3 regions of the Paenibacillus sp. PvR098 genome follow, and region 1 is predicted to be linked to each of the others. Evidence: riboswitches for the same ligand, from Rfam matches in the RefSeq annotation. Region 1 holds a riboswitch; each other region holds the start of a gene.
What was found. Region 1 has a riboswitch for cyclic di-GMP ahead of pelF (GT4 family glycosyltransferase PelF). Riboswitches for the same ligand answer to the same signal wherever they lie in the genome.

Region 1 (6,352 bases):
CGATTATTGATTTGGAGCTTGCGATAAATGCGCGAGATATAGTTTTTCGCCGTTCCTTCACTAATATAAAGTTCATCTGCAATCATTCGGTTAGTCCATCCACGCCAGATGAACCAAACGATCTCGATGTCTTTTTCGTCAAGCGATCGGGACAACAATTCAGTTGTATAACGAATACTGCTTTTTTGCTCCATTTCCGTTAACATCTTAAGGCGCCCTGACAAAAAATTCATCAGCGCCGCCGGCGCTATAAATTGACCGTCCAACATCGATTGAATCGACCGATCAAAAGCTTCATTATTTGTATCTTTCAAAATGTATCCGTTGACTCCCGAGATCAGCCCTTGTTCCATGTAGGATTCGCTGTTAAAGGAGGTAAGGAGCGCTATTTTGACGGATGGGTAACGTTCTCTAATGAACCTGGCACAGTCAATCCCGTCGAGTTCGGGCATTTGGATATCCAATAAACACAGGTCAGGCCGTTCCGTATGGGTTTCGAGATACTGGAGAGCCTGCCGGCCGTTTGCGACGGCGGCAAGAATGGTGTAACGCGGGTTTGCTTTCAACAGCTGCTGTACACTATCAAGCATTAATTGTTGATCTTCTGCCAGCAGTATTTTTGCTTTATTCGGCATATGACAAGTCCTCGACCGATGTCTGGACAATGTCCCTCCTCTTTCCAATTAAGTATATTTATTGTACCACCTATTTCAGCCAGATGTATATTGAATTGCCTGTCCCAATATAAAAAATGTAGTTTCCAAGAGGTGGAAGGTTGAGAGGAATACTTGTAGTCATGGCGGTTTGCCTAATCTTACTGGCAGGATGTTCACCTACCACCGATGAACCCTTGCTGGCTATTGAAGAGGGAAACGCTGATTTCAGCTCCATGTCTCTTTCCTCAGATAATCGGTTGATTCCTCTCCAGGGCCAATGGACTTTTGTGCCAGGACGACTGATCGAGCCGGACGAACCGATCCCGATGATGGAGGCAGTGTTTGTAGAAGTACCGCAGAGCTGGGAATCCCTGCATTCCTTACCCGGTTTGAATGGAGGCACTGGCTTCGGTACGTACCGACTTCGTATCACGCTGCATCCGGAAGACGTCGGAACAACTCTCGGCTTGCTGATCGAGCCCGTAGCTTCCTCTTACACGTTGTGGGTGAATGGAAAAAAGCTGAGAACGGTTGGTACTGTAGGAAAAAGCAGCGACTCGTCTATTCCCAAGGAAACCGTGGAGCGAGTTCATTTTGTTACCTCAGAGCGAGAGCTGCAGATTGATATCCAGGTCTCCAATTTTGCTCAACGAAAAGGCGGGATCTGGAAAGGGCTTTCCATTGGGGGCGAGACGGCACTGGAGTCGTCCCTTCAACGCGAGATGATGCGAGAGTATGCTAGTAGCGGTGCACTGCTTATGATGGGAGTGTTTTATCTCGCTTTTGCATGGCTGTATCTTCCCGAACGCTCGACTTTGTTCCTGGGGGCATTGTCGATCTGTTTCGCCCTCCGTATGTTTTTTCTTGGAGAGGTGCTTGTGGCTGCCTGGTTTCCCGGCTTAAGCTGGGCTTGGCAGGTGAAGCTGGAATACCTGATTGAAATCGCCGCCATATTATCATTTTCCCATTACTTTCGAGCCATGTATCCTCAAGAATATTCACGTCTGATGATCAACTCGATTCGCGGGCTCGAAGTTGCCTTTGCGATGGTGGTTCTAGCCACCCCAAGCTCGTTTTTTACTCAATGGATGGTCATGCATGCGGCCGTGGCAGCCTGCGCTGTACTCTTCGTACTGTGCTTTGTTTATCCGATAGCCATTCGGCATGGGCGCATGGGGGCGCGTTCTGGACTGATTGCACTTGCGATTGCTCTGCTTTCTCTCGTAAACGATACATTTTATTATTTGGCCGTGCCGCTGACGTCCGAAGAACTGGTTTACGCTGGCTTTTTCGTTTATTTGCTGTCCCAAATGGGAGTAACCATCAGACGCTACGTAGCTTTAAAGCAGGAGTCGGATGCTTTGACTCTGCGGCTGGCGGCCTCCAATGAAGAGCTTGAGCGAAAGGTATCGGAGCGCACGAGGCAGTTGACTGAATCGCACCAGGCCAACTCTCGTCTTATGCACAATATCGCCCATGATTTGAGAGCGCCAATCGCTCTTATTCGCCGTCGGGCGAAGCAGCTGGCGGCTTACGTGTCTCCGGAGGGCACGGCTGATCTAGTGGTGATTGAGCAGCAGTCAGAATGGGCGATCAAGCTGGCACAAAATCTAAACGACCTCGCCAGTTTTCAAGAAAGAGAGATGCGCTTTTCACCCGTATTCGTTAAAGCTATCGATCTGATGCGATTTTTGTATAAACGAACGGAACCTGTTATTCGGGGAAGCGGGTTCCAATGGTCGCACAAGCCGCTCGATGAGCTGTTCGAGGGGGACGTGCTTGTCGTGAGGGCGGACTTGTTTTTGATCGAACGATTGATCGATAATTTGATATCCAATTCTCTCAAATTTACACTTCCCGGCCGTAGGATTAGCCTATCCTATCGCATGGTTGGGGCGATTCTTGAAATCATCTTCGAAAACGAAGCGAATCCGCTTGACGAAAAGGCACTGGAGAGGATATTTGAACGGTTCTATAAGGCGGGTTTATCCGAGGTTGGAAGCGGCATCGGACTAGCTGTATGCCGGGAGATTGTTCGACTGCACGGAGGAGAAATCCACGTCTCCCAATCGGAAGAGGGCAGGATCCAGTTTTTTGTCCGGCTGCCGATGGAATCATCGGGTAAGGACTAATCGCTTGGATATCAGGCGATGTAAACAAACGTAATAATATATATTTCTTGACTGTTCAGGCCGTCCCTTTGGGGCGGTCTGTTTGTTTATATGAATGCATACATATGTAGCAGTTCCATAATGTAGAATTCATTTATAGGAAACCGGGGGGATACCATATCGATACGGAGCAGACAAGGCTGGAATGCGAGCTAGAAGACTGGAAAGAACGTAATCGAACGTTGATGGAAGAGATCCGGCAAATCGAAGAGCAATATCCTTTCTATCTAACGAATGATTATGAAAAAGAAGCTGCCTCTTTGCTGTTGGTATGCCAGATAGAGTACACGAAAAAATTATATGTCTTGCTTAAGCAATTGCGAGAAGAAGACAAGCTGCACGAACAGTTATTGCTCGAAAAATATAAGAGTCTGGAAAGCTTGAAAAGTGTCCTTCAAGAAGCATCGAACCTGATCCGTAAAGCGATAGCGGAGTATTAGCGCAATAAAAAAAGGAGGAACTAGAAATGGGTTCAGACGAGTGGGAAAAGCCAAAGGGTGAAGAGTACCGATATCTCCAGCAGCATATTGAAGAGGAGAGGCAGCTGAATGGTGAATTGCTCGCAAAGCTGGCTACATTAAAGAGAGGGCTTCAACTTCCCGAAGTGGATGAGGAATATATTGTTTTGATCCGAAAGAAAACGAAAGAATCGGTGCTTCTGCTGCACGGGCAAAACGAGGTGGACGTGCTCGCATTACATGAGAGCTACAAACGAAAAAAGCTGGGCCGTGAGCAAGAAATCGCAATTGTGGAACAAGAAATCCACAAGAAGAAGCAAATGCTGGGCATGCTGCTGAACGAAGTGGAGAAGGCTTCGGGGAAAATTGCTGCAGCTCATTCTCAAATCAAAAAGGAAGATACGGACAAGTCATCAAAGTCTGAAGCTTTAAAGAAGAACTATATAGCAGGGAAAAGAGCGGGTGAGGATTTGCACGATCAAGAGGGTAAGCTGCTGATCGCCGAAGGCGATCTGATTACGATGGAAGTTATAGAAAAAGCCAAGCGTTTAAACCTTCTAACGCAGCTTATTTTGCATATGAATATGCTTACACAGAGTAAGTAGGATAAGTCTTAAGGAAGAATCTATAGTTCTTTTGACCTATAAGTGGGAAGAAATGATGACTTGACAAAATATTTGTTTCGTGAGATACATATTGTATCAATGATAATGGGTATATAGATGTGCTTCGTCATATTTTTCGAAAAAATTACAAGCAATGGAAGCGTTGAAGTCTACTCCTTATGTGGGCACTTGGAGCAGACAGAGCTATTAGTGCAACCGGCCATTTTTCGCTAGACGAAAAATGTTTTCATGGGACGGTGTTCGGTATGAAAAATAAGCTCACAGTTATGCTTTTAACGGAAGGAACTTATCCCTACTTCCAAGGCGGCGTCAGCACTTGGTGTGATATATTAGTCAAACAGCTGAGCATGGTGGATTACGTCATCTTCAGTGTGGTGGCTGACCCGTTCATTACCCCTCAATTCGAAAAACCCCAAAATACGCAAATAACCCAAATGCCCTTGTGGGGAACAGAGGAACCCTGTGAGCATCTAAAAATACCATTCTCTCAAGTCTATCTGTCCAAAAAAAGAACGGTGCACCAGGTAGTTAAAAAACGGTTTATCCCCCTCTTTTCCGATTTGATCAAAGAAATTATCAGCTCGGAAAAAAATCCAACCCGTTTCGGTCAAATTCTCTACGAATTGAATCAATACTTCAGTCAGTACGAATACAAAGAAAGCTTCAAGGCTGAAATTACCTGGGACATCTACAAGGACATTATATTGTCCGCGTGCAAGGATACCCGTACTCATTTGCCGGAACCAGATATTTATGGCATGATTCAAAGCCTTGGCTGGATTTACCGTTTTTTCAACATATTGAACAACCCCATTCCCAAAGTGCATGTATCCCATTCCTCGGCGGCAGCTTTCTGCGGTATTCCTGCCGTGTTGGCCAAAATGGCGCATAAAACTCCACTGCTTTTAACCGAGCATGGCGTGTATCTCCGGGAACAATATTTGTCATTATCCAAGAGAGGACTGTCCTCTTTTTTAAATACGTTTTTGATACGGCTAGTATCTTCCATTGTCAGTTTGAATTACACCTTTGCGGATCAGGTTTCTCCCGTATGCGAGTACAACACGCGATGGGAGTCCAGGCTCGGGGTGGAGCCGAGTAAAATTAATGTCATTTATAACGGCGTGGACGAACAGATTTTTCGGGAGGGTCCCATTCGGAGAAATGAGCATCCGACGGTTGTGACGGTTGCGCGTATCGACCCGAACAAGGATATATTAACGTTGGTTCAAGCTGCTTTTACGGTAAAACAGCAGATCCCGGATGTACGATTTGTGATTCACGGAAGCGTGGCGGTGCAGGAATACTATGAAGAATGCCTCGCCTTGCGGGATAAATTGGATTTGAATGAGACGATTATTTTTGCGGGACATACTCAGAATATGGCGGCGGCTTATCAGAGCGGCGACGTGGTTGCCCTGTCCAGCATGACGGAAGCATTCCCTTACGCAGTGGTGGAAGGCATGATGACCGCCAAGCCAGTTGTTGCAACTGACGTAGGAGGCATTCGGGAGGCATTGGGTGATACGGGCTTTGTCGTAACCCCTGGACGCAGCGAGGCACTGGCCGATAAAATCATAGTGCTGCTAAAGGATCCTGAATTGAGGAACTCTTTAGGCAAACGGGCCCGGGAGCGGGCGCTTCATTTTCTGACACTGGATAAAGTGCTGGAGAATTATTTGAAAAGCTACATTAAATTGTCTATCTACGCGCACGAAAACGTACCTGCCGCTCGGGGTTTATCTCCCGAACAGCTTCAAAAGCTTCACGCAGAGCAAGCTTATATCTTAATGTCACGAGGATATTACCAGGAGGCGGCAGCCCAGTTTCGTTCGGCCGTAAACATGCTTCCAGCGGCTGTATTTACTCCCGTTTTGATAGGGGAAATCGCGGTATGTTATGAAAGACTCGGGGATCGTGAACGTGCAAGTATGGAGCTGGAGAGGATGAAGTTGCTGATGCAGTTGGCCGGAAACAAACGATTAAACGGTGGAAAGCAAACGGCATAACGGCTGTGCGACTTGGGGGGGCTAATCGATTGTGGATGCGTTGTATAAGAAATTGATATCCGAATCAGAGGATGAGCTTAAGAAGCTGATAGCCGAGAATGAAGAATGGAAGAAAAAGCTTACGGACGTTAGAGAGCATGACGCAATTTCATCCGTCTTTGAAGGAGAAATCTCGTCTCTCATTATGATGTCTCATCTCGAAAACACGAAACAGGTCTACCGTATTACGGAGGAGCTGCGGCAGGAAGAGGAACAGCAAGAACGGATTATTGTAGATAAAAACTTAAAAAAACAACGGTTTAAGCAGCTTCTGCTTGAGACCATTCAAACTGCACGTAGCAAAATGTCGGAGTCTTAAGACGAGAGAAGGGAATTTTATGCCAGAAGGTCCAGAACCAGGGATCCCTGAGGATAACGTCAAAATTCTGTGGA
Region 2 (6,352 bases), 700 kb from region 1:
CTTTAATATACCGACCAATCCGCTATCCGTAAATCCGATACCTGTAAAAAAGCTGCCGGATATCCCGCCCACACAATCCGGAGGAAGCTGAATATCTGAGAAGGTGGTTACTTTATTCACGCGGTCCACAACAATTCCAACGGCATCCTCTTGATGATGAACCACCACAATTCGTGTGGTCTTGGAATATTCCTTTTCATCATGCTGAAACAAATTGCGAAGACTAATCACGGGAACAATCTTCCCCCTGAGGTTAATAACCCCTTTCACATAGGGCATCACGTTAGGGATTTGTGTGATGTTCTGCATCTTTATAATTTCATGAATATCCTGAATCCGAATGGCATATTGTTCACTTTCGATACCAAACTCGACATATTGCTCCTGCCCAGTACCCTGCATCTTCATCCTCCACCTGTTCTCTTGTTGATTTTATTTGCAACCGGATATCATAATCGTTGGATGATCCGCAAGGGAGATCTCCTCGCCTGTAGCCAGAATACGAACAACGGGTCTCTGCATATGGCTGGTGATCTTGGTAACGATCGCTTCTTCCCCACCTTGAAGGAGAATTATGGTTCCCGGAGAATAGGCAGGAACGGCCCTCACGAAGGCCTGTATTACTTCGACATTATAGGAGATGCTGCTTAATGCCATCACCATCTCCATAGCATCGTGAGGAGGAGTATCTCCCGTTTGATTCTCGTACACATTGCACACTCCGCATATTTGGGCATAGGGGTGGAAAGCCTCCCCGCTGATCGACCGTGGGTATCCTTGGCCGTCGAGGGTTTCATGATGCTGGTATGCGATATGGGCAGATAATAAACTGATTTCGCGAATACTCCGCAGGACAGTAAATCCGGCCTCCGGATGCTCCCTTCCCACACTATTCACCGCTTTTCCTATATCATGAAGCAAACATCCCAATGCAAGATCCCGGAGCATTAATTCGTTATAGCCAAGAATTTTACCCACTTGCAGGGACAGTATCGCTACATTGACCGCATGGGCATAAGGTTTTAGTTCCACGGCCAACGTTGTAGAGGGTACGGGCAAAACAAGGGACCGGCTTTTGATTTCCTGGATAAGACGTCCTGTTCCTTGAAGTAATTTTATAGTGGGCATCTGCTTCTTTAATTTTACGGCATTGAAGGCTTCCTGAACCGACTGCACAATATCCATCCATGATGGAATATCGATCATTTCCTCCAGTGTAATTCCTTTGGATTCGGCGTCTTCAACAATCAAATTTTTGATGCCAATTTGAACTAATCTTTCCAAATATTTAGGATGAATGGTCTGGTTTGCGGACAGCAGCATACGGCGCTGACTGTCATATACCGGCTTCGCCAACTGCATGGTCCTGTCATCATATTCAGTGATAGGAATCAATCTCACAGTGTTCATTCCCCTTCTATAATAATTAAATCACTTATCTAACTCTAAAAATTGATACGGCACTATTCAATTCATCCGCAAGCCCTGCAAGGGATTGAGCTGTAGATGCGGTTTCCTCGGAAGCTGCTGCCGCTTCTTCTGTTGAGGCGGAGATACTTTCGATCGATGCGAGCACCTCCGAGGATTGAGCAGACTGTTCTTCGCTCGCCGCGGCGATTTCCGTTACCTTGTGGGCGGATTCATTAACCATCGTGATAATATGCTCAAATGCTTCCCCGGTTTTTTGCGACGATACGACGCCTTCCCCTACGGCTTTCACACTTTGCTGGGTATTCACCTGCATCCCTTTAATTATAGCCGTGATTTGCTTGGTCGCTTCACCGCTGCGTTCGGCCAACTTACGTACCTCGTCCGCAACAACCGCAAACCCCCGGCCCTGGTCTCCAGCGCGAGCCGCCTCAATCGCCGCATTCAGAGCTAATAGATTCGTTTGCTCGGCAATATCGTCAATGACTTCAATAATTTCCCCAATTTTATTCGAATCTTCTTCGAGGCGGGACATTTGCTGATTGACTAGCTGCATACCTTCAATCGAGAAACGGACCACTTTGCCGCCTTCCTGCGCAATTCCTACCGTGCTGTTGGACAATTCAGAGGCTTGCTCAGCACCCTTAGCTACTGAGTCAATGGCGTTAGACAATTCCTTGAACAATTCGTTCATCGTTTGAGCGTCATTGGCCTGACTGGTTGTACCGCTCGCAATCTCCTCGGTGGTAGCGGATATTTGCTGGGACGCTGCAGCGACGCTTTCCGCTGATGCCATAATCCCGCTAACCGTTGTTCTTAAGCTTAGCACCATGTCATTGATCGAATTAGCCAACTGCCCTATCTCGTCTTTCGTATCGATATCCGCTGTTTCTCTTAAATCGCCTCCGGCTACTTTATCGACTAACCCCACCACGCGATTCAAAGGACGTGAAATAATTTGAGAGATGAAGTAACCGAATCCAATACTGAAGAGCAGGGAAGCAAGGATAATCGTTATCGTAATGGTTCGGGAGCTTGCGTAAGTAGCATTGGCCTCCTGATTCGCTTTTTCCGCGGTCTGAATGTTTAAGGAAATTAACTCCTGTAAAATCGTTTCGGCTTGGTCGCCTACTTCTCTAAAACCGGGAGCAAGTCTTAAATATCCTTCCACATCTCCGGCATGAGCGGATTGAATCGCCTGATCCAATATCCCTTTATAAGCTTGCCATGCGGGGTCAAATTTCTTTAACAATTCCTGTGCTTGCGAGTCCAAGCCTGTTTTGCTGTATTTATCGATGTTTGCGTCAATTTGTATTTTAAGTTCTTGTATCCTTTGTTCATAATTATTTTTAGCCTCAGGCGTATTCGCTACGAAGTTCATATCGCGAATATTCACTCTGATTCGTTGATACAAAATTTGTGAACTGGAAAGATCATTAATCGGTATTAAACGATCATTATAAGTGATCGTGATCTCGTCATTTAATTTACCCATGTTATTTAATCCAAAGAACCCCACACATGCAAGCAGGATGGCCATAAAGACAAATGCTGAAATCAATTTCACAGACGTTTTCAAATCATAAAACCATTTCATTAGTAGTAAGCCCCTTTTTTAATTTATAAAACCTTAGCGTCATATCCCCATTTTCAACAGAAGACCCATCACCACCAACATCAATTTGACGAATTTAAAAATAAAAACTCCATTCCGTTCTAGCATGTCGATGATTTCCTGCAATGATATGATCTTTCATATTTTTCTATTTTATGGTCAAAAAAAGGACCCCCAAAGGGTCCTGTTCTCCCCCATTGGCAACCCGGCCGTCATAGCTAGCACCTTAGACCCGTGGCTTTGCGCCCTTACCTTTCGGCAAGTTTGCCTTTATCAAATAGAATTTAGGTAATAATAACCATACATCAAAATACACTGAATCAAAAACAAATGTCAATAATCATTGGATTTTGTCGAAAAATGTACAAATATTTTTGAAAAGTATCAGAATTATTATTTGTTTACATGATCTTACAGTCCCGTTATCCAGTACATATAGTCTGATGGTCTTAATTATAGTTTTCACACCCATAACCAAACTGCGGTTTGTGTTCCAGCATCTACGGATGAATTGGCGACTGTTCCATAACAGCACCTCTAATGAATAAACTGCTATATTCTAAAGTAATCAGTTCATCCCAATCGTTAACTATGTAAAGCAGATAACGTATGAAGCATCCGTTGATGCGTCATAGGTGCCAGCCCAGTTGACGAATTTCATAATCTTCTGTAATAATAAATCGTAGTTAAAAACAAAAAACAATAGCAGGAGAAACTTTCTATGGACCATAATATGGAAATGTTAATCGACTTGTTCGACAAGTATACGAATGAACAAATGGCTGATTTGTCCGACTTTTCGTATGAAGGCCGGAATATGACCCGGGATGAGACGCTTGTTATCGTGTCAACCCTTCGGGCTTCCCGCATAGCCAGAGGATATATCAACGGCGGACGTACAAGGCAAAGGGAATCGAACTAGCCTATGAAGCAACCTAAAAACCAACAGATTGCCACTGAGCATCTGTTGGTTTTATTTAGTTCAGCTAAGCTTCCAGTTTATCTCGCCATTCCAAACTTCTTGGCGAGTTTCCCGGTTAACTTGTTCGAGTCAGCGACTTTAGCGAACGGTATACTCCGGTAAAACGTCCACACAAAATAAGGTTTTTTCCCGTACGTGGGCAAATCGCTTTCAGATTCAAATGGTAGCAGGCTGCAAGTAGCTCTCCCATAGGTCAATCAGAACCTTATCTTTTCTTGGCGTATCCGGCCCCCATAAATCCGAAGCATCAAATTCAACAAGGTATACGGGTTCTTTAATCGCTTGTTCGGAATAAATATTGGTCTCTGGCAATTTGTAATTCCCATGGATTTCTTTTACGCATCCCATTTTCCCTTTGGCATAACTGGGTAATCGGATATGTCCCTTCGAATGGATAAGCTTCGTTATAACTGTATCCCCCGGCTTAAATTTTGGAGCTGATTCGCGAGTGATGTTCAGAGCCGTTTTGTTGTCGCGAACGTATTTCAATTGAGTCAATGCGTTCAGAAGATCCTGGTTTTCATCAAGAGAAAATCCCTTCTTTATTTCCTGTATCTCTACATCATTCAGAACGCCTTTCTCAATTAACAAGATCAATAAGCCATATAACCATTTTTCGTAGTACGAGAAGGCCAAGTAAAAATCGGGTTTGACTCTTTCAACCGCATAACGGACTTCATCCAGATTAATTACATTTTTTTTACTTAGAGTAACAAGCATCGCCCGCATTTTACCTTCCCAATCTGCATGAAAAACCGGTTCATTTTCCTCACGTACTATTTGTCCAAAACCTTGCATTCCGCCCATATCATGTACACCGTTCATGTCAAATACCCCTTTCTATATCACTCACCTATAAAAGTGAGACGAGGGCGAAATCATCCTCGTCTGATTAATAGTGTTCCTGTTATTATTTGCGGATCGTTTCAATGAATTCTTTAATTAGCGTATTAGCCGAGTATTTAGCATAGACTTCATCTCGTATCGCATTGAAGCTTTCCGTATTGGTCAGTTCGGTAACGTTTACTCCTAATTTTTTCAGTTCTACCAGGTTTTTATGTTCACGCTCTATCGCTTCTTGATTTCCCCAATCAATGGCAGCTTGCATCGCCTCTGCCACGATTTTTTGATCTTCCGCCGACATTTGATCGTGTATCATTTTACTCATGACTACGATGCCGGGAAATGCCATATGGTTCGTAATTGTTAAATCTTTTGCGATTTCATAATATTTTTCCGAGAACAGTGCATCGGTGTCAATATCGATTCCGTCGATCACTCCGGATTGTAAGGAAGTGTATATTTCAGGCAGCGGTATTGGCGTAGGCCCTGCCCCTACGGTTCTCCAGAAGTCCAGAATGGACGGGCTTCCAAGCACGCGGATTTTCTTCCCCTTCAAATCTTCCGGGCTGTCAACAAAGCCCTCCTTCATGAAAACCTGACGGATTCCCGTCGTTAAGTATGCCAATCCCTGAATCCCGTTTTTACTCAATTCATCCAGAATTTTTTGCGCAGGCTCTGTCTTCGTTGCCGCTGTCGTTTCTTCCAGATTCTTAAACAGAAATGGCATGCTCCATGCATTAAAAGCTTCAGCACGGGTACTCATATACGCGTTAGTGATAATTCCGAATTCCAGTGTTCCGCTTTCTAACTGCTGCACCATGTCTTTCTCAGCTCCAAGCTGACCTGCCGGAAAAATATCCACCTTCATGCGGCCATTGGAACGAGCCTGTAATTCTTCATTAAATTTTTCCGAGGTTTTGTGCCAGACGTGAGTAGGCTGCGTGATATGCGTTAGTTTGAATGAATACGTTTTACCGCTCTGTTCTTGATCAGATCCCTGATTGGATGGCGCCTCTCCTCCTCCACACGCGCTAAGAAGAATGGACGAGCCTAACATCGCAGCTAATGTGAGTGATAACGTTTTTTTCATGTGGTGATACCCCCCAATTTTTAATGGATCACTAAACAGCAGGTTCAATCTTATCAAAATACTCCAAAACTTCTTCAATACTAACTACTTCAGCATACTTCGCCTGAAGGTCAAACAGACTTTGTTCATGTGCCATTTGTGAACGGTCTCCAACAGCCTCCCTTACAACAATGGGACGGAAACCGGAGGATATTCCGTCAACTGCCGACGCACGTACGCAACCGCTGGTTGAGCATCCTGTGAGAATAACAGTATCAACCCCTTGAGACACTAACCGGGAAGTTAAATCTGTTCCGAAGAATGCAGAAGCGTATTTTTTGGTCAAGATCATATCGCCTTCTTGATAATCAAGCGCCGGATCAATCTCCACCCCCGTAGTACCCGCTTTTAGTGT
Region 3 (6,352 bases), 1.3 Mb from region 1:
ACGCTTTAATAGTAATCACTCCTTAGACGACGAATGTACCTTTATTATAATCCTATCGCCTTAAGAGAAAAACTAAACTTTTAGCCTATTGAAGGCAGGGAGTAACGGTTAAAGAGCAGACCCTATGCAGAAAGGAGCCCTGCCACATCGGCCAGGCTCCTTTCCTATGACTCGTTATTAAATGCCTCCGCCTTCATCATTCATCGCACGTCTTTCGGCCTGCATGGTATCGTAAAGGCTTTTGATTCCCAGCATGGAAATAAATACGGCAACCATGACCACTAACAAAAACGGTTCCGGCTCCATAAACAACTTTACCAAAGTAAAGGAGACCACTAGGGAAAGGAGCGGAGAGACCAGCCATACCTTTAATATTTTTACGACAATGCCCTTCTGCCACAAACTAAAGCCATGATCAGCCGTACCAATGCCCAGAATGGCCGTTGTTGTAATTTGTGTGAGCGGTACGGGAAGGCCAAAAAGAGATGCGATAATAACCAGCGTGCCACCCGTTCCAGAAATGACCGTTCCTTGAAGCAAGGACATCTTCGTGATCTTTTTCCCGTTGGTTTCCAGCACTTTTCCTCCGAGAAGAAGCGCTCCTGCCGCAACGAATAGGCCTCCCCAGAATACCCCATTACCTACGCTCATCAAGCCTGCGCCTACAAGAGGACCTACCGCATTCGCGACATTGTTCATACCGGCAGAAAAAGCCTCAATGAATCCGGCGGCTAGAACAAGCACTATCAGGCCCTTCCTCCACCAGCCATCCCCTTCGCCTTTCCACCTGGCATCGCGGCGCTCCAGTCCCCGAATGACATACCCCAGGCCCCAGGCCAAGAGAAAGGCTACAATCGGAATAATGATCCAGAACGAAACAATGACTAAAATGTTCTTAACATACAAGACCTCGTAGGCAACACCCACTCCTACGACCGAACCCACGGTTACCTCGCTTGTAGATAACGGAATCCCCATCAGGTTTGCGCTAAATAAAGTAACGGTAGCTGCCAGTAAAATGATAATGACCAAATGTACATTCAGTAAATCCGATGGAATAATTCCCGAGCCCAACGTCTTCACGACTTCTCCACCGCCGAGATACGCACCGAGGAATACGCCGACGGCAACCAAACTAAGCGCGAGGTATTTCCGCTTGATCGCGCCACTGCCGTAAGCTACTCCCATCGTAGCCGCCGCACCACTTGCCCCAATGTTCATTGCAAAAAACAATGCAATCGCTATAGCCACAATTAAAATCGACAAGGTAATCCCACATTTCTCCCTGAATTATATCCAACTATTTTGGTATGTTTTATAGGTTATGTGCTCATTTTAGCTCAACCTGGTATATCCGTCAATCAAATTTAACCAAAGAATGGGATACAAATAAAAAAGCACCTCAACCCACCAAAATGGATTAAGGTGCTTTGTATTAGGGAGAATCGTTCTTAATCTTCGTCGTTGTCGTCATCGTCATTGTCGTTTTCAAATTCTACTTTAACTTTTTTACCGCTTGAAAACTCGATTTCCAATTCGAATTTTTCCACATCACTTTCCTCTGTTTGAAGGTAAGTGAATATGCTTTTTTGAATTTCGCTTCTGTCCATAGTTTCAGACAGTTTCATTTGTTCGAAAAGCTCATTTACTGCTTGGATTGCTTTATCTCCGGATACTTTCTCTTTATCTTTTTCCACTTTAGCTTCGACTTTTCCATCATCATCTTTATATTCGAGTTTTAATTTCTGCTTATCGGACAGCTCGATCTCTAACTCAAACTTTTCGATCCCGTGAGCATTGGCTTCTTTTTCTGGCCGTTGCTCCTTGTCTCTATTGTCTCTATTGTCTCTATTATCTCTGTTATCTCTGTTATCTCTGTTGTCTTTGCGAGACTTTTCTTCAGACTTCTCGTCTTCATTTTCCCATTCAATTTCAACTTTACTGCCGTTCGAGAACTTGATTTCGATTTCCAGCTCTTTAACCTCGCTAATCTCCGCTTCCAGCGCTGTTAAGATTTGATTGACGATCTCTTGCTTCGTCATTTGAGGTGTAAACGCAGCCTGTTTAAGGAAATCTTCTACGGCTTGAACCGCTTCGTCTCCCTTCAGTTTTTCCTTGCCTTTTTCACCTTTGGTTTTCTTTTCAACCTCGGCACGTATCTTTCCATCGTTATTCTTATACTTTAATTCAATCTCACTGCCTGACGTTAATTCGATATCCGTTTTAAATTCGTTGATTCCGGCTGTCTTCTCATCAACCGTCTCTTTATTGATGAAGCTTGCTTCCAGCACGACATCATTCTCAACGGTCAGTGACACCACATCGCCTACAAGGAGCTGGGATGCCGGAATAAACCGCTGATTGTACGGAACTGCAAGGTCCGGCGAAATTTTATAGGTAAATGAATCTTGATTAAAGCTTTGAACTGCGATGGAACCATACGTACTGGAATAGACACTGTCCGTCACATTACGGTCAAAATTCAACGCAGTTATTGTTCCTTTGATGGTGACCGCTCCGGATTGCTCAAGTAAGTTGTCATTGGTTCTTACGAGCAGTGCAGCCATCTCAGCGCGTGTAACGTTATTATTGGGCTTGAACGTCTCATCAGGATAACCGCTAACAATGCCTTGTTGAACAGCTATGTTTACATATCCAACCGCTCCGGCCGGAATATCTCCAGCATCTTTAAAATCCGGAACGGCCGTCATTTGACTAAGCGCCTCTTTTTGTAGCCCCAGAGCTTTTACTAGTAGGCCCGCTACCCAAACCCGGCTTGCTGGTGTATTCGGTTGAAGCCTTTCTTCTGAAGTATCGAAAAGGCCTTGCTCCAAAGCGATGATAACGTATCCTTTGGCCCAGCTGTAATTGCTATCGATGATCGAAGCATCTTTGAAGTGGAGCTTGCTATCACCCGGCTTTGCTTTGGCCTGCTCTTCCAGTCCCATGAGCCGAACAGCCGTAACTACGGCTTCAATACGACTAACAGGCTGATTAGGACGAAAAGTGCCGTCTTCATAACCGGACAATACATTCTTGGATTTCATCTTCCCAATAGATTCCGCTGCCCAGGCTGCTTCTGCCGAGTCATTAAAACCAAGGTTTAATGCACTACGATTTGCACTTGAATCCGTTGTTTCCGGTTCAGCCGCAAAGCTTTGTCCTGCCAAACTCAACACCAATAATGAAATCATGAATACCTGCATTACATAACGAAGCTTTCTCATCATACGCCTCCTTGGACTAAACACCTCTTATAAAACACAAAAAAAGCTTATCTGCGCTGCGCAAAGATAAGCTTGTGTGTTTTACTAGCTTTCTCGGCAACTGGCTGGCATAGTTCAAAACCTTAGCCCCTGTAGCTTTGCGTCATCACCTTTCAATGATTTTGCCTTTATCAAGTTTTTTTATAAAAATAGCTTCAAGCTCATTATAACAGTTTTCCGTTATCTGACAAGTGTCGACATTTTTTTGAAATGTCGATTAGGCGGTTATGCAAAAAGCCGACCTAGAGGGGCCGGCTGATTTTACACTATATTTTAAACTTCAATGCTCTAAGCATTACGGTTACGGTTTCGGCACGGGTTGTATTCCCTTTTGGCTTTAGTGTACCGTCCTCATAACCATTCATTAGTCCTGCTGAAGTAGCGGTAGAAACTACAGCCTTTGCCCATTCAGAAATGTCCGAGTTATCACTATAGACCTCGCCATCTGCAACCAATTCCATTTGAAGTACGGCAATCATCATCGTATCATCCTGGCCTTGCTGAACCCTCATCTGCAGTTCGCTGCTTACTTTATTCAAATCGCTTGTATGTTGAATCCATTGAACATGCTTGTCGATTTGCGGCAGGACATATTTCCGGATTCCCCTTGTCTCTCGATGATCCTTATTACCTATCCACTCCTTAATCTTTGACAGCATATCATTGCCCCCCATCATAAAAACAGGAATATAGGACTAACTTTATATATCCATATAATTAGTAAATACGCCGTTAAAATTCGATACCCGTCCGTTGTCCTATATTTTTTCTTTTGAAAAATAGTCAAGGTTGGAACAGGGAGTCGGGGCTCTCTCATAGGTTACTGAAGATAAGAAAAGAAAAAGCAGCCATCACCGTTCAATCGAACGGCAATGGCTGCTCAAAGCTGCTGTATTTGAACAGAACTTGCTAAAACTCAACCCTTATTTGGCCTGAGCCAAATCCTGTATTCCCGTATTCGCTTTGACCAATATCTCATCGTACTTCACATCATCCCGCTTCGCGGAAAGGAAGGTTCCGAGGAAAGCGGCCAAAAAACCTAGCGGAATCGAGATGATCCCCGGATTCGTAAGCGAAATGAGCGGTGTGCCGACGAAAATCGCTTTACCTTCTACCGGATCCCAGACGTTAGGACTGATGCCTACCAGAATGAGTGCGCTGAGTACGCCGACAATCATGCCTGTAACCGCTCCCGCTGTATTGAACCTTTTCCAGTATACCGTGAACAAAAGAACCGGCAGATTGGCACTGGCTGCCACAGCAAAAGCTAAGGCTACAAGGAACGCGACATTCAGCTTCTGCGCAAACAGTGCAAGAATGATCGATATGATCGCTACGCCGACGGAAGCTAGTTTCGCCGCTTTGATTTGCTCCTTCTCGTTCGCCTTTCCATTGCGAACAATATGATTGTAGAAATCGTGGGCGAAGGCGGAAGCGGCAGAAAGCACAAGACCAGCGACAACAGCCAGAATCGTTGCAAAAGCTACGGCCGATACAAAGGCGAACAAAAATTCTCCGCCAAGGGCTCTAGCCAGGAGAGGAGCAGCCATATTGCCTGCGGCATTTGCGCTCACAATGGCATCCTTACCTACGAAAGCCGCTGCGCCGAAGCCGAGGAACACGGTCATCACGTAGAACAGGCCTATAACCCAAGTGGCGACGACTACCGATTTGCGTGCCGTAGGCGCGTCTTTAACCGTGAAGAAACGGATCAATATATGCGGCAGTCCGGCCGTCCCCAACACGAGGGCAAGGTTTAGAGAAATCGTATCGAGTCCATTCCCGAATTTGTTGCCGGGATTCAAAAAAGCTTCTTTCAGCGCGGTAGCATTTCGCATCTCGTCGAACATATGCCCGATGCTGAAATTGAATTTGGCGAAAACAATGAGCGAAATAATAAACGTACCGGCGACAAGCAATACGCATTTGATAATTTGCACCCAGCTCGTTGCCGTCATACCGCCGAAAACAACATACACGGTCATGAGGACACCCACGATGAGCACTGAGGTTGTGTAATCGAGGCTTGGGATCAGAAGAGCGATAAGGCCGCCGGCACCGACCAGCTGTGCGATCATGTAGAAGATGGAAATGACGATGGAATTGATCGCAGCTACGCCACGAATCTTCTTATGATCGAAACGGGCGGCAATCATATCGGCCATCGTATACTTCCCTAAATTTCGAAGCGGCTCGGCTACGAGATACAGCACAACCAGATAAGCAACCAGGAACCCGATGCTGTAGAAAAATCCGTCAAAGCCGAACAGCGCAACCATTCCCGCAATACCCAGGAAGGAGGCGGCGGACATGTAGTCACCCGCTATGGCAAGCCCGTTCTGCCAGCCGGTCAAGCCTCCGCCGGCCGTATAAAACTCGCTTGTTGTTTTTGTTTTTTTGGAGGCGTAATAAGTAATCACGAGCGTGCCGAGAACGATAACGAGAAACAGCAAGAAGGCTGTATTCATGGATTATCCCGCCCTTCTTTCCACAGAATGCACTTGCTTTTTAATTTCTTCACAAATCGCGTCGAAGGTTACAGATTGCTTGGAATAGAGGGAGCACAAAACCCACGTCATAATGAACTGGGCAAAAGCAAACACCCACGCCCAAGTAATCGAGCCGACGGCAGGTGTATTCAACACGTTGGAGAAAGAGGTAAGAACCGGAAGGGTAAAATAAAAAGCAAGAAAGAAGAGCGTCATCGGAATGATAAACCGTTTCTTCTTATTCATCAGCTTGCGAAAAAGCTCAGAACGGGCAATATCGCTGTACGTTAACTGGTTCTTTTTCATCGCGAATCCCTCCACATTATGCGCCGCACCTAATGAAATCAGGTACAGCAAGTTTTTGTAAGCGCTTCAATTCTATTATAGCGTCTCTTCTTAGATCCAGTCCGATTTCGGTGTGAAACGTCGAAATCCGCTCCTTAATTGCAGAAAAACAGTCCTGAGCGGACTGTTCATCAGGTTGATGCTCTTATTACCCCTGCAATAGCCGAAGCAAATCTTTCGCCGCAGTCCGGGAAACCGGAACATTCGTTCGGTTTGTATCCTTCAGAATGACGTTGTAGGCGCCGTTAAACC

Region 2: it holds a riboswitch for cyclic di-GMP, as region 1 does, so the genes downstream of both, JOE45_RS07605 (methyl-accepting chemotaxis protein) here and pelF (GT4 family glycosyltransferase PelF) in region 1, are expected to answer to the same signal.
Region 3: it holds a riboswitch for cyclic di-GMP, as region 1 does, so the genes downstream of both, JOE45_RS17655 (S-layer homology domain-containing protein) here and pelF (GT4 family glycosyltransferase PelF) in region 1, are expected to answer to the same signal.

Annotation. Positions count from the first base shown of each region.
Region 1 is NZ_JAFIBU010000001.1:2,213,656-2,220,007, reverse strand. It holds gene JOE45_RS11065 (response regulator transcription factor) at 1-635, opposite strand, end outside; gene JOE45_RS11060 (sensor histidine kinase) at 776-2,788, shown strand; gene JOE45_RS11055 (hypothetical protein) at 3,010-3,267, shown strand; gene JOE45_RS11050 (hypothetical protein) at 3,294-3,890, shown strand; cyclic di-GMP riboswitch class II at 4,038-4,121, shown strand; gene pelF (GT4 family glycosyltransferase PelF) at 4,157-5,920, shown strand; gene JOE45_RS11040 (hypothetical protein) at 5,952-6,278, shown strand; gene JOE45_RS11035 (hypothetical protein) at 6,298-6,352, shown strand, end outside.
Region 2 is NZ_JAFIBU010000001.1:1,518,256-1,524,607, forward strand. It holds gene JOE45_RS07595 (chemotaxis protein CheW) at 1-402, opposite strand, end outside; gene JOE45_RS07600 (HD-GYP domain-containing protein) at 433-1,401, opposite strand; gene JOE45_RS07605 (methyl-accepting chemotaxis protein) at 1,436-3,025, opposite strand; cyclic di-GMP riboswitch class I at 3,240-3,322, opposite strand; gene JOE45_RS07610 (hypothetical protein) at 3,765-3,965, shown strand; gene nthB (nitrile hydratase subunit beta) at 4,182-4,850, opposite strand; gene JOE45_RS07620 (TRAP transporter substrate-binding protein) at 4,936-5,958, opposite strand; gene JOE45_RS07625 (isochorismatase family protein) at 5,990-6,352, opposite strand, start outside.
Region 3 is NZ_JAFIBU010000001.1:3,552,865-3,559,216, reverse strand. It holds gene JOE45_RS17665 (oxidoreductase) at 1-10, opposite strand, end outside; gene JOE45_RS17660 (inorganic phosphate transporter) at 178-1,221, opposite strand; gene JOE45_RS17655 (S-layer homology domain-containing protein) at 1,452-3,227, opposite strand; cyclic di-GMP riboswitch class I at 3,320-3,403, opposite strand; gene JOE45_RS17650 (S-layer homology domain-containing protein) at 3,533-3,925, opposite strand; gene JOE45_RS17645 (solute symporter family protein) at 4,190-5,734, opposite strand; gene JOE45_RS17640 (DUF485 domain-containing protein) at 5,738-6,061, opposite strand; gene JOE45_RS17635 (LytR/AlgR family response regulator transcription factor) at 6,249-6,352, opposite strand, start outside.